Regions from separate parts of the Arthrobacter sunyaminii genome, predicted to be linked through region 3. Evidence: riboswitches for the same ligand, from Rfam matches in the RefSeq annotation. Region 3 holds a riboswitch; each other region holds the start of a gene.
What was found. A riboswitch is a leader RNA that binds a small molecule or an ion and turns the genes downstream of it on or off. The one in region 3 is predicted to bind S-adenosylmethionine.
Positions count from the first base shown of each region.

Region 1 (3,204 bases), 1.7 Mb from region 3:
GCGGTGCAGCAGTGCTGCGGAGCCTGCGGTGGAACCGACGTCGATCGCCCCGGAGCGCAGGTTTTCATTGGCCTTGTTGGAGCCGGCCGACTGCACCCACTCCACCGTGACGCCGTCGTCGGCGAGGGCGGATTCCAGCCAGCCCTGGTCCTTGATGATCAGGCTGAGCGGGTTGTAGGTGGCGAAGTCGAGGGTGAGGGTTCCGCCGTCGGCCGCGCCGGCGTCGGCGGCGGCATCGGAATCCTCGCCTGCCACGCAACCGGTCAGCAGCAGGGAAGCTGCGGCGGCGGCTGCGGCCAGGGCCTTGAGCGCGGTGCGGGAAGCTGAGGGGGAACTGAGGGAACGGCTGTTCATGGAAATTCTTTCTGATGAGTTGGCTGCGAGGCATCGCGGTTCATGCGCAAAATGGGCGCAGAACGGCGGGGGTAGCGGCCCTTAGACGGGTGACGCCGGGAGAAGTTCTAGTGGCGGTCGACGCCGAGGCGGGCCAGGAGCTCGCCGCGCATTCGGGCCAGCTCGGCCGAGGCGCGGTTCCGCGGGCGCGGGCCGGGCACGGTGATGGTGTCTGTAATGGTGGCTCCGGAAGCACCGGGCTCCCTGCCCAGGACGATGATGCGGTCCGCCAGCTGGAGGGCTTCGTCCACGTCGTGGGTTACCAGCAGCACCGTGGTGGGGGTGGCCCGGTGAACCGCGAGCAGCAGGTCCTGCATCTTCAGTCGGGTCAGGGCATCCAGTGCACCGAACGGTTCATCCAGCAGGAGCACGCCGGGCGTGCGGGCAAGGGCCCGGGCAAGAGAAGCGCGCTGCGCCATGCCGCCGGAAACTGCCCGGGGACGGTGTTTGGCGAAGGCGGCCAGTTCCACCAGCTCCAGCAGTTCGGCCACCTTGGCCTTGCCGTTCTTGGCGCTGATGCCCTTGGGCAGGCCCATGGCGATGTTGGCCTGCAGGGTTTGCCAGGGCAGCAGCCGCGGTTCCTGGAACGCGACGGCGCACCGGTCATCAATGCCGCGCACGGGTGTTCCGTTGATCCGGACTTCCCCGCTGGTTGGAGCGTCCAGGCCGGCTGCGGCCCGCAGGAGCGTGGACTTTCCGCAGCCGCTGGAGCCCAGGATGGCCAGGACTTCGCCGGCATGTACGTCAAAGGTGATGTCCCGCAGCACCTGGTGGGTTTCACCGCCGGAGCCGAATGCGCGGCCGAGGGAGGAAAAGGCAACGGGAAGGGCGGAGCCGGCGGCGCGCGTTTGGGGCGGCGCGGCGGCAGGGGACTGTGAAGCCAGAGCGGTCATGTTAACTCTCCATCGGTCCTGGCAGTAGCACCCTACGGATAACGCCTTGGGCCGGTAGGCCTCCTGCGGTGTTGTCCTCGCTATTGCCGTCCCTCAAGGAGGAGGTACGGCAACCAGGGTTGCTGCGGCTTCACTGATCCAGGTCTCTCAGCCGCTCGGGATGGTCAAGAGCAACTAAACGCGCGATTGCGGAAACCGGCAAGTCCCCCGCGTAATATTTCGACGCCGCCTGTGCCGGCGGGGGCGCCGGGGGGGTGGGAGTGGAGGCCAAGCTATCTGTGGAGTCTGGGACAGGATGGGGCGTGCTGCCAACCAGTGGTCATGCGGGGTCATAAATCCGTTCACACGGGGTCATGTTCTTTCCTTGCCTGTTCCGCTGTGCAAATACTGGTGGCGAAGGATCATGAGTCCCAACGCAAAGCTCTGGCTGGTTGGGCGGCAACCCTCTTTCCGTAGCGGGGTGCCCCAGATGAGGATCCGGCCGTGTCGCGTCCGCGAACGGCAAGTACGGCGCCCCAGCGGGTGCGTCCCGTCCCGAAGGATTTCCCCGTGTCCGAATCATCTTCCTCAACACCTCAGAACAGCCGGCGGCAGATCCGGTTCAACGCCTTTGACATGAACTGCGTGGGCCATCAGTCTCCGGGACTGTGGCGCCATCCGCAGGACCAGTCCGCGAATTACACGGATCTCCGCTATTGGGCCAACCTGGCCCAAACCTGCGAGCGCGGATTGTTTGACGGCATTTTTATCGCAGACGTCCTGGGTACCTATGACGTGTATGGAAACTCCAACGAGGCCACACTGCGGCAGGGCACCCAGGTGCCGGTGAATGACCCGCTGCTGCTGGTCTCCGCCATGGCACTGGTCACCGAGCACCTCGGTTTCGGCATCACCGCGGGAACAGCCTATGAACACCCCTACCCCTTCGCGCGGCGCCTCTCCACCCTGGACCACCTCACCAACGGCCGGGTTGGCTGGAACGTGGTTACCGGCTACCTGCCCTCGGCGGCCCGCAACATGGGTGCCGAAGACCAGCTTGAGCACGACGAGCGCTACAACCACGCGGATGAATACCTCGAGGTGATCTACAAGCTGCTGGAAGGCTCCTGGGAGGATGACGCCGTCGTCCGGGACAAGGACAGCGGCATCTTCACCGACCCGGCGAAGGTGCATGACATCAACCATGAGGGCAAGTACTTCAAGGTTCCCGGCATCCATATCAGTGAGCCGTCACCGCAGCGCACCCCGGTGATCTTCCAGGCCGGCGCCTCGCCGCGGGGCATTGCCTTTGCCGCCGGCAATGCCGAGGCCGTCTTCGTGGGCGCCCCCACGAAGGAAAAGCTCAGGGCCACGGTCACCCGGATTCGTGATGCCGCCGAAGCCGCCGGCCGGGACCGCCACTCCATCCGGATCTACACGCTGCTGACCATCATCACCGCGGCAACATCCGAGGAAGCCGAAGCCAAGCATGTGGACTACCAGCGGTACGCCAGCGACGAGGGTGCCCTGGCCCTGATGTCCGGCTGGCTCGGCGTGGATCTGTCCACCTACAACCTGGACGAGCCGCTGGGCAATGTGCAGTCCAATGCGATCCAGTCTGCCGCGGACAACTTCCAAAAAGCGAAGGACGACGGCGAACCCTGGACGGTGCGCGACATCGCCGAATCCGCGGGGATCGGCGGGCTGGGTCCGCGGCTGGTGGGCTCGGGGTCCGACGTCGCCGAGGAGCTGATCCGGTGGGTGGAAGAGACCGATGTGGACGGCTTCAACCTGGCCTACGCCATTACCCCGGGTACCTTCGAGGACGTGGTGGAATTTGTGGTGCCGGAGCTGCAGAAGCGCGGTGCCTACCGGACGGAATATACCCCGGGGACGCTGCGCCACAAGCTCTTCGGTGCCGGTGACAAGCTGCCCGAAA
Region 1 is NZ_CP076456.1:201,232-204,435, forward strand. It holds gene KG104_RS01000 (aliphatic sulfonate ABC transporter substrate-binding protein) at 1-354, opposite strand, end outside; gene KG104_RS01005 (ABC transporter ATP-binding protein) at 462-1,286, opposite strand; SAM riboswitch class IV at 1,686-1,800, shown strand; gene KG104_RS01010 (LLM class flavin-dependent oxidoreductase) at 1,836-3,204, shown strand, end outside.
Region 1: another riboswitch for S-adenosylmethionine. It lies ahead of KG104_RS01010 (LLM class flavin-dependent oxidoreductase); the one in region 3 lies ahead of KG104_RS10710 (flavin reductase family protein).

Region 2 (3,204 bases), 1.1 Mb from region 3:
GGCGAGGCCGAGACCGGCAACGGGAGCCCTGCCGTTGTAATAGTCGCCGCCGTTGAAGTCCGGATCCAGCCGGATGGCTTCCAGCTGCGCCTGGCCAAAGGCAATTTGCTCCGCGGAACTGGCAGCGGTGCAGGCAATGACGGCGCAGCGCTGCACCCGGCCGGGTTCGGTGGCGGCCCATTCCAAAGCACGGGCGCCGCCCAGGGAACCGCCGAGCACGGTGTGCCAGACGCGGATTCCCAGCTGATCGGCCAGGCGTGCCTCAGCGCGGACCGAGTCCCGGACCGTGACAAAGGGAAACCGCGAACCCCACGGGAGCCCCTGCGGATCCGGTGACGAGGGTCCGGTGGATCCGTAGCAGCCGCCGAGCATGTTGATGCAGACGACAAAGTACCGGTCAGTGTCCACCGTCTTGCCCGGACCCACCAGTGCGTCCCACCAGCCGTCCTCGTCGCTGCTGCCCCGGGCCACGTGGGTGCTGCCGGTGAGGGCGTGGGCCACCAGTACGGCATTGTCCGCATCCGCGTTGAGGGTCCCCCACGTCTCGTAGGCAAGGGAAACGTCCGGCAGGTAGCCTCCGGTTTCCAGGTGCAGGCTGCCGATGCGCGCATGCCGCAGCACCCCGTCCCCGGCGGAGTGCTGCGGCGCGGTGCGGCCGGCGGTTCCGGCAGCGTTTGAGGTAGAAGGAAGTGTCACGCTGCCCGCTACGCTCCCTTGGCTGCCCGGAACCCGGCGTCGAGGTCCGCAATAATGTCGTCAATGTGCTCAATGCCCACTGAAAGCCGGACCAGCCCGGGGCTGACTCCCGCTGCCAGCTGCGCCTCGGCCCCCAGCTGGCTGTGGGTGGTCGACGCCGGATGAATGACCAGGGAGCGCACGTCACCCACGTTCGCCACATGGGAGTGCAGGTCCAGGGCATCCACGAACCGCTTGCCGGCGTCGATGCCGCCGTTGATCTCGAAGGAGACAATGGCGCCCGTTCCGCGCGGCCCGTAATGGCGTCCGCGCTCGAACCACGGGCTGGACTCCAGGCCCGCATAGGCGACGGAGACGACGTCGTCGTGCCCTTCCAGCCAGTTGGCCACCGCGACGGCGTTGCTCACGTGCCGCTCCATGCGCAGGCTCAGGGTTTCCAGGCCCTGGGCAATGAGGAACGCGTTGAACGGGGACACGGAGGAGCCAAGATCGCGCAGCAGCTGGACCCGCGCCTTGAGGATGTAGGCGAGGTTGGCACCCAGAATGCCGCCGGCGCCCAGGTCACGGGCATAGACGAGACCGTTGTAGCTCTCATCCGGGGTGTTGAAGCCGGGGAATTTCTCCGGATCGGCACCGAAGTCAAAATTGCCCGAATCCACGATGACGCCCGCAATGGCGGTACCGTGCCCGCCGAGGTACTTGGTGGCCGAGTGCACCACAATGTCCGCACCCCACTCGATGGGCCGGATCAGGTACGGGGTGGAGAGCGTGTTGTCCACGATCAGGGGAATACCGGCCTCATGCGCCACTGCGCTGATGCCCTCGATGTCCAGTACGTCCTGGCGGGGGTTGGAGACCACCTCACCGAAGAAGGCCTTGGTGTTGGGCTGCACCGCCGCCCGCCACTGCTCCAGATTGTCCGGATCGGCCACGAACGTTGTGGTGATGCCGAACTTCTTCAGCGTGTGCTTGAACAGGTTGTACGTGCCGCCGTAGAGGCTGGGGCTGGCCACAATGTGGTCTCCGGCTTCGGCCACGTTGAGAATGGCGAAGGTTTCCGCGGCCTGCCCGGAGGCGAGCAGAAGTGCCCCGATCCCGCCTTCAAGGGAAGCGATCCGGTTTTCCACCGCTTCCTGCGTGGGGTTGCCGATGCGGGTGTAGATGGGGGCAAGCTCAGCCAGGGCGAACCGGTTGGCCGCTGCTTCCGCACTGGGAAAGACAAAGGACGATGTCTGGTAAATAGGCAGGGCGCGGGCGCCGGTAGCGGCGTCGGGCTCCTGGCCGGCATGGATGGAACGGGTTTCGAAGGACCAGTTTTCTGACACTGCTTAGCTCCCATAACCTAAGGGCCGCACAGAGACTTCCGGCCGGAACAAGGTAACCGGCAGCCACGTGGGACCCGCGCTTGCCCTGCATCCGTTGAGGCAGGGCCAGGTCTTCACCCGGGGCACCCCACCGCGGTTGGAGGGTTGCCGGCCAGCAAGCCGGGGCTATCTGCTGGCACTCATGACCTATCCCCTATGAAAACGGATAAGTCCGGCGCCTGCAAGGAGTGTGACGGATCATTTCCAGGGCGTCGGCGGCACGGATGGCGCGTACCTTTTCCCGGCGGCTGCGGGGAAAGCGCCTTTGGCCGCCTTAGGTGGTCCTAAGTCGAGACGCTGGTCACAACGTGCCATTATGGGCCGCATGCGCTTGGACCATGTATCTTATGCCAGTGAATCCGACGGTCTTTTGGCCACGACAGAGAGGATCGCAGACGCTCTGGGAGCGGACTTCGTCAAGGGCGGCGTCCATCCGCGTTTTGGTACGCGGAACATGATCCTTCCCCTGGCCAACCATCAGTACGTCGAGGTGGTGGAGGCCCTGAACCACCCGGCCTCGGACAAGGCTCCCTTCGGCCAGGCAGTGCGCCAGCGCTCCGAGTGCGGCGGCGGCTGGATGGGCTGGTGCGTGGCCGTGGATGACCTCGCCCCCTTTGAAGAACGGCTTGGACGGCTCTCCGTTCCGGGCAACCGGAAGTTCCCCGACGGACAGGAACTGACCTGGCGGCAGATCGGCATCAACGGCCTGATCGCCGACCCCCAGGTGCCGTACATGCTGCGCTGGGATGACGGAACCGAGGAACTGCACCCCTCGGCCGCCCTGCCCGGCATGCCCGGTGCCGTGAAGCTGGACTCGCTGACCATCGCCGGCTCCGCTGACCGTGTGGCGCAGTGGCTGGGCACCCCGGCCGAGGAACCGCTGGAGAACGTGGGTGTCACGTGGATTTCCCCCAAGGGCACGCCCGGCATCATGTCCGTCACGTTCAACACGGCCAAGGGCCTCGTCGAGATCTAGTTCTGCTGCCGTTCTGGGCATCCGCGCACCTTTCGGGCGGACCGGACCCCTGATCCGCTGCCGTTTTGGGCAGCTGCGCACCTTTTGGGCGGACCGGACCCCTGATCCGCTGCCGTTCTGGGCATCCGCGCACCCTTCGGGAAATCACTGCCGGTCCGCACCGGCAGC
Region 2 is NZ_CP076456.1:1,292,311-1,295,514, reverse strand. It holds gene metX (homoserine O-acetyltransferase MetX) at 1-696, opposite strand, end outside; gene KG104_RS05670 (bifunctional o-acetylhomoserine/o-acetylserine sulfhydrylase) at 705-2,021, opposite strand; SAM riboswitch class IV at 2,093-2,208, opposite strand; gene KG104_RS05665 (VOC family protein) at 2,386-3,036, shown strand.
Region 2: another riboswitch for S-adenosylmethionine. It lies ahead of KG104_RS05670 (bifunctional o-acetylhomoserine/o-acetylserine sulfhydrylase); the one in region 3 lies ahead of KG104_RS10710 (flavin reductase family protein).

Region 3 (3,204 bases):
CGGCTCCGATCACTGCTCAGCAGCGCAAGGAAGCCGGCGTGGACTTCAAGCCGGAAAGGAAGGCTGAGGCCAAGCAGGACGACGCCAAGAAGGACTAGGTCTTTCGCAAGATTCCAGAATGATCAAAGTGCCCGGCCGCTGATGCGGCCGGGCACTTTCATATTTCGACTTCATATTTCGACTTCATATTTCGACGCACCGGTAATTCTCGGTGATTTATTCCGACAGCCTTTTTTTAGCCCGGTGCGGGTGCCGTAGTTGCGGGCCCCATGGAAGTTTCGGGCGCCATAGTGGGGACCGGCAGATTATAGACAACAAGCCAGTAATCTCCGTCCGGCCCGTCCACTGTGATGGATGCCGGGGTTTGGTCCGGTGTGACAATGTGTTCGAAAGACGTCAGGACCGGCCAATTGCAGTTGCTGCTGCTGGAAGTGGTCACTGGGTTTGAATCAGTATCCAGGACCTCGATGCTGTAGTCCCCGGGCTGGTTGCAGGTGAGGAATACGCTGAAGCTGGTCCCCGGTTCCATCCCGGGCAGATCGAAGGTGCTCCTCCCGGTGCCGCGTTCCTCGAGCACGACGCTGGCGTTGAGTGGACGCCACTTGGGGTTTTGCTGGAAGTAGCTCTCAAGACTGATGGGATTGTCCGCCCGGAACAGTGCCGTCATGGCCGGGTCATTGGGGAGAGGAGGCTCCGTGCTTCCGGGGGGCAGTTCCACGCCGATGCTGCTCCGGCTGGAAGAACGGGCTGAGGGGGACGCCGTGGCGGTCTCCTCAGCAGTGGACGACGATGTGGCCGGTTTCGAGGAAACGGCCTCGGGCTCCTCCTGGGCGCTGCATCCTGTCAGCACCAGGCCCAGCGCCGCTGCGGGAAGCAGGGCCTTCTGCATAAACGGCAAATCCGACGCTCTGCCCGGCCTTGCCTTAGTCCGTGATGGGCCATTGGCATTTCTGTTTCTGGTCATCTCCGCTACTTCCTTCCGAAGTAATCCGAAGAACGATAGTGGACCCGGATCCGTATGTAAATGATTGGTAACGGACGGCTGCTGTTATAAACCCGTGGAAACAATTCGCGGCTCCGTATTTCCGGTGCCGACACATTTTTGCCGGTCAGGCGAATTCGGGAACACCCAGACGGCGAAACGCTGAACCGTGGAATATCAGGGGCTCGTGGGCATCCTCGTGTGAGGCATGGCCGTGCACTCGTAGCAGCACCACCTGGTGGTCCCCGGCCGGAACCTCATTTTCCACGGAGCACTCAAGCCAGAGGGCGGCCCGGTCCAGGAACAATGATCCGGAGTCATCCGTGTGCAGATCCAGTCCGGCGAAGCGGTCTCCGGCCCTGGATGCAATCTGTTTGCAGACGCCCTCGTGATCAGAACCCAGAATCGACACGCCGATGCGGGCCGAGCCCCGCAGCACCGGCCACGTGCGGGACGTGTTCTGCACGGCAAACATCACCAGCGGCGGATCCATGGAAACGCCCACCGTGAAGGAAGAAGCAACCAGGCCCTGCGGCTCGCCGTCAATGACCGCGCACAGGGCGGCAATGCCGGACGGAAAACGGGAGAACGCCCGCCGCAATGCAGCGGGTTGAAGGTCGGTCAAAAGTGCCATGCTCAAAAGATCCTCTGCCTCAGGCGCCCGGCAACCCGATACGTCGGTAGCGAAGCGCGGTACTTGCCGGGCCGGTCGGAAACCGGGCGGCCGAATCGTCACCTGGAGCACCCCGCTACGGCGAGAGGGTTGCCGTCCAGCCGGCCAGGGCCCGTGGCTGGAACTCTTGATTCCTGCTCCAACGTAGGCCGGGCAGTACCGGGACACAAACCCCCGCCACAGTTCGTAAACTCCGCTTCATAAAAGTCATGGGAATGAAGGGATACAGTGTGAAGAATGAGACAGCGGTGGTTTAAGCAGGTGGACGTTTTCGGCAGCGAACCGTATTTGGGCAACCCGCTGGCGGTGGTACTCGAAGCGGAAGGGCTGACGGATGCCGAGATGGCCTCCTTTGCCCGGTGGACCAACCTTTCCGAGACCACTTTCGTCCTGCCGCCCACCGTGGACGGGGCCGACTACCGGGTCCGGATCTTCACCCCCGGCGGGGAGATTCCCTTCGCCGGACACCCCACGCTGGGCACGTGCCACGCCTGGCTGGAGACCGGGGCCAAGCGCCGGTACCCCGACGTCGTCGTACAGGAATGCGGCATAGGACTCGTGACGCTGCACGCCAATGCCGGGATCGCGGCGTTTGCCGCTCCGCCCCTGCTGCGCTCCGGTGAGCTGGAGGACGATGTCCTGGACCAGGCCCGGCAGGCACTTGGCCTGGAACCGGAGCAAATCCTCGCCTCCAACTGGATCGACAACGGACCCGGCTGGCTGGGACTGCTGCTCCCGGACGCCGCAACCGTCCTGGCGTTGAACCCGAATCCCGTGATCATGGGCAACCTGCGCGTGGGCGTCATCGGCGCGCAGCCGGCGGACACGGAAACAGACTTTGAAGTGCGCGCCTTCGTACCGGGTCTCGGTATTGCAGAGGACCCGGTCACCGGCAGCCTCAATGCCGGACTCGCCCAGTGGCTGATCGGAGCCTCACTGGCACCGGAACGCTACGTCGTCACCCAGGGCACTGCCGTCCAGCGCTCCGGCCGGGTCCGCGTCTTCACCCGGGACCGCAAAATCTGGGTGGGCGGTTCCACGGTCACCTGCATTGACGGCACCGTCACACTGTAAATCGGGCACCATGTTCACCCTAAACTCGCTCGCCCTTCCGGTTATCGGTGCGCCCATGGCCGGAGGGCCTTCCACCCCGCAGCTGGCTGCCGCAGTGGGGGAGACCGGCGGGCTCGGCTTCCTGGCCGCCGGTTACAAGAGCGCCGGCTCCGTGGCGGACCAGATCACCCAGCTGCGCAGGCTGAGCGGCCGGCCCTTTGGCCTGAACCTCTTCGTTCCGGATGCTGCCAACACCTACCCGGTTGCCGCACAGGATCAGGCTGCGGGCAAGGCTGCAGCCCAGGCCCGAAGAATCGAAGCGGCCCGGACCTTCCGTAAGCACCTGGTCGCAGCAGCAGAACAGGCTCCCGCCGGAACGGCGGTCACCGAACCCGGGATGCCGGATCCCAACGACGACGACGCCTGGCAGGCCAAGCTGGAACTGGTCCTGCGGGAGCGGGTCCCGGTAGTGTCCTTCACCTTCGGATTGCCGGAA
Region 3 is NZ_CP076456.1:2,395,916-2,399,119, reverse strand. It holds gene aspS (aspartate--tRNA ligase) at 1-98, shown strand, start outside; gene KG104_RS10715 (hypothetical protein) at 236-889, opposite strand; gene KG104_RS10710 (flavin reductase family protein) at 1,110-1,616, opposite strand; SAM riboswitch class IV at 1,671-1,788, opposite strand; gene KG104_RS10705 (PhzF family phenazine biosynthesis protein) at 1,893-2,729, shown strand; gene KG104_RS10700 (nitronate monooxygenase) at 2,740-3,204, shown strand, end outside.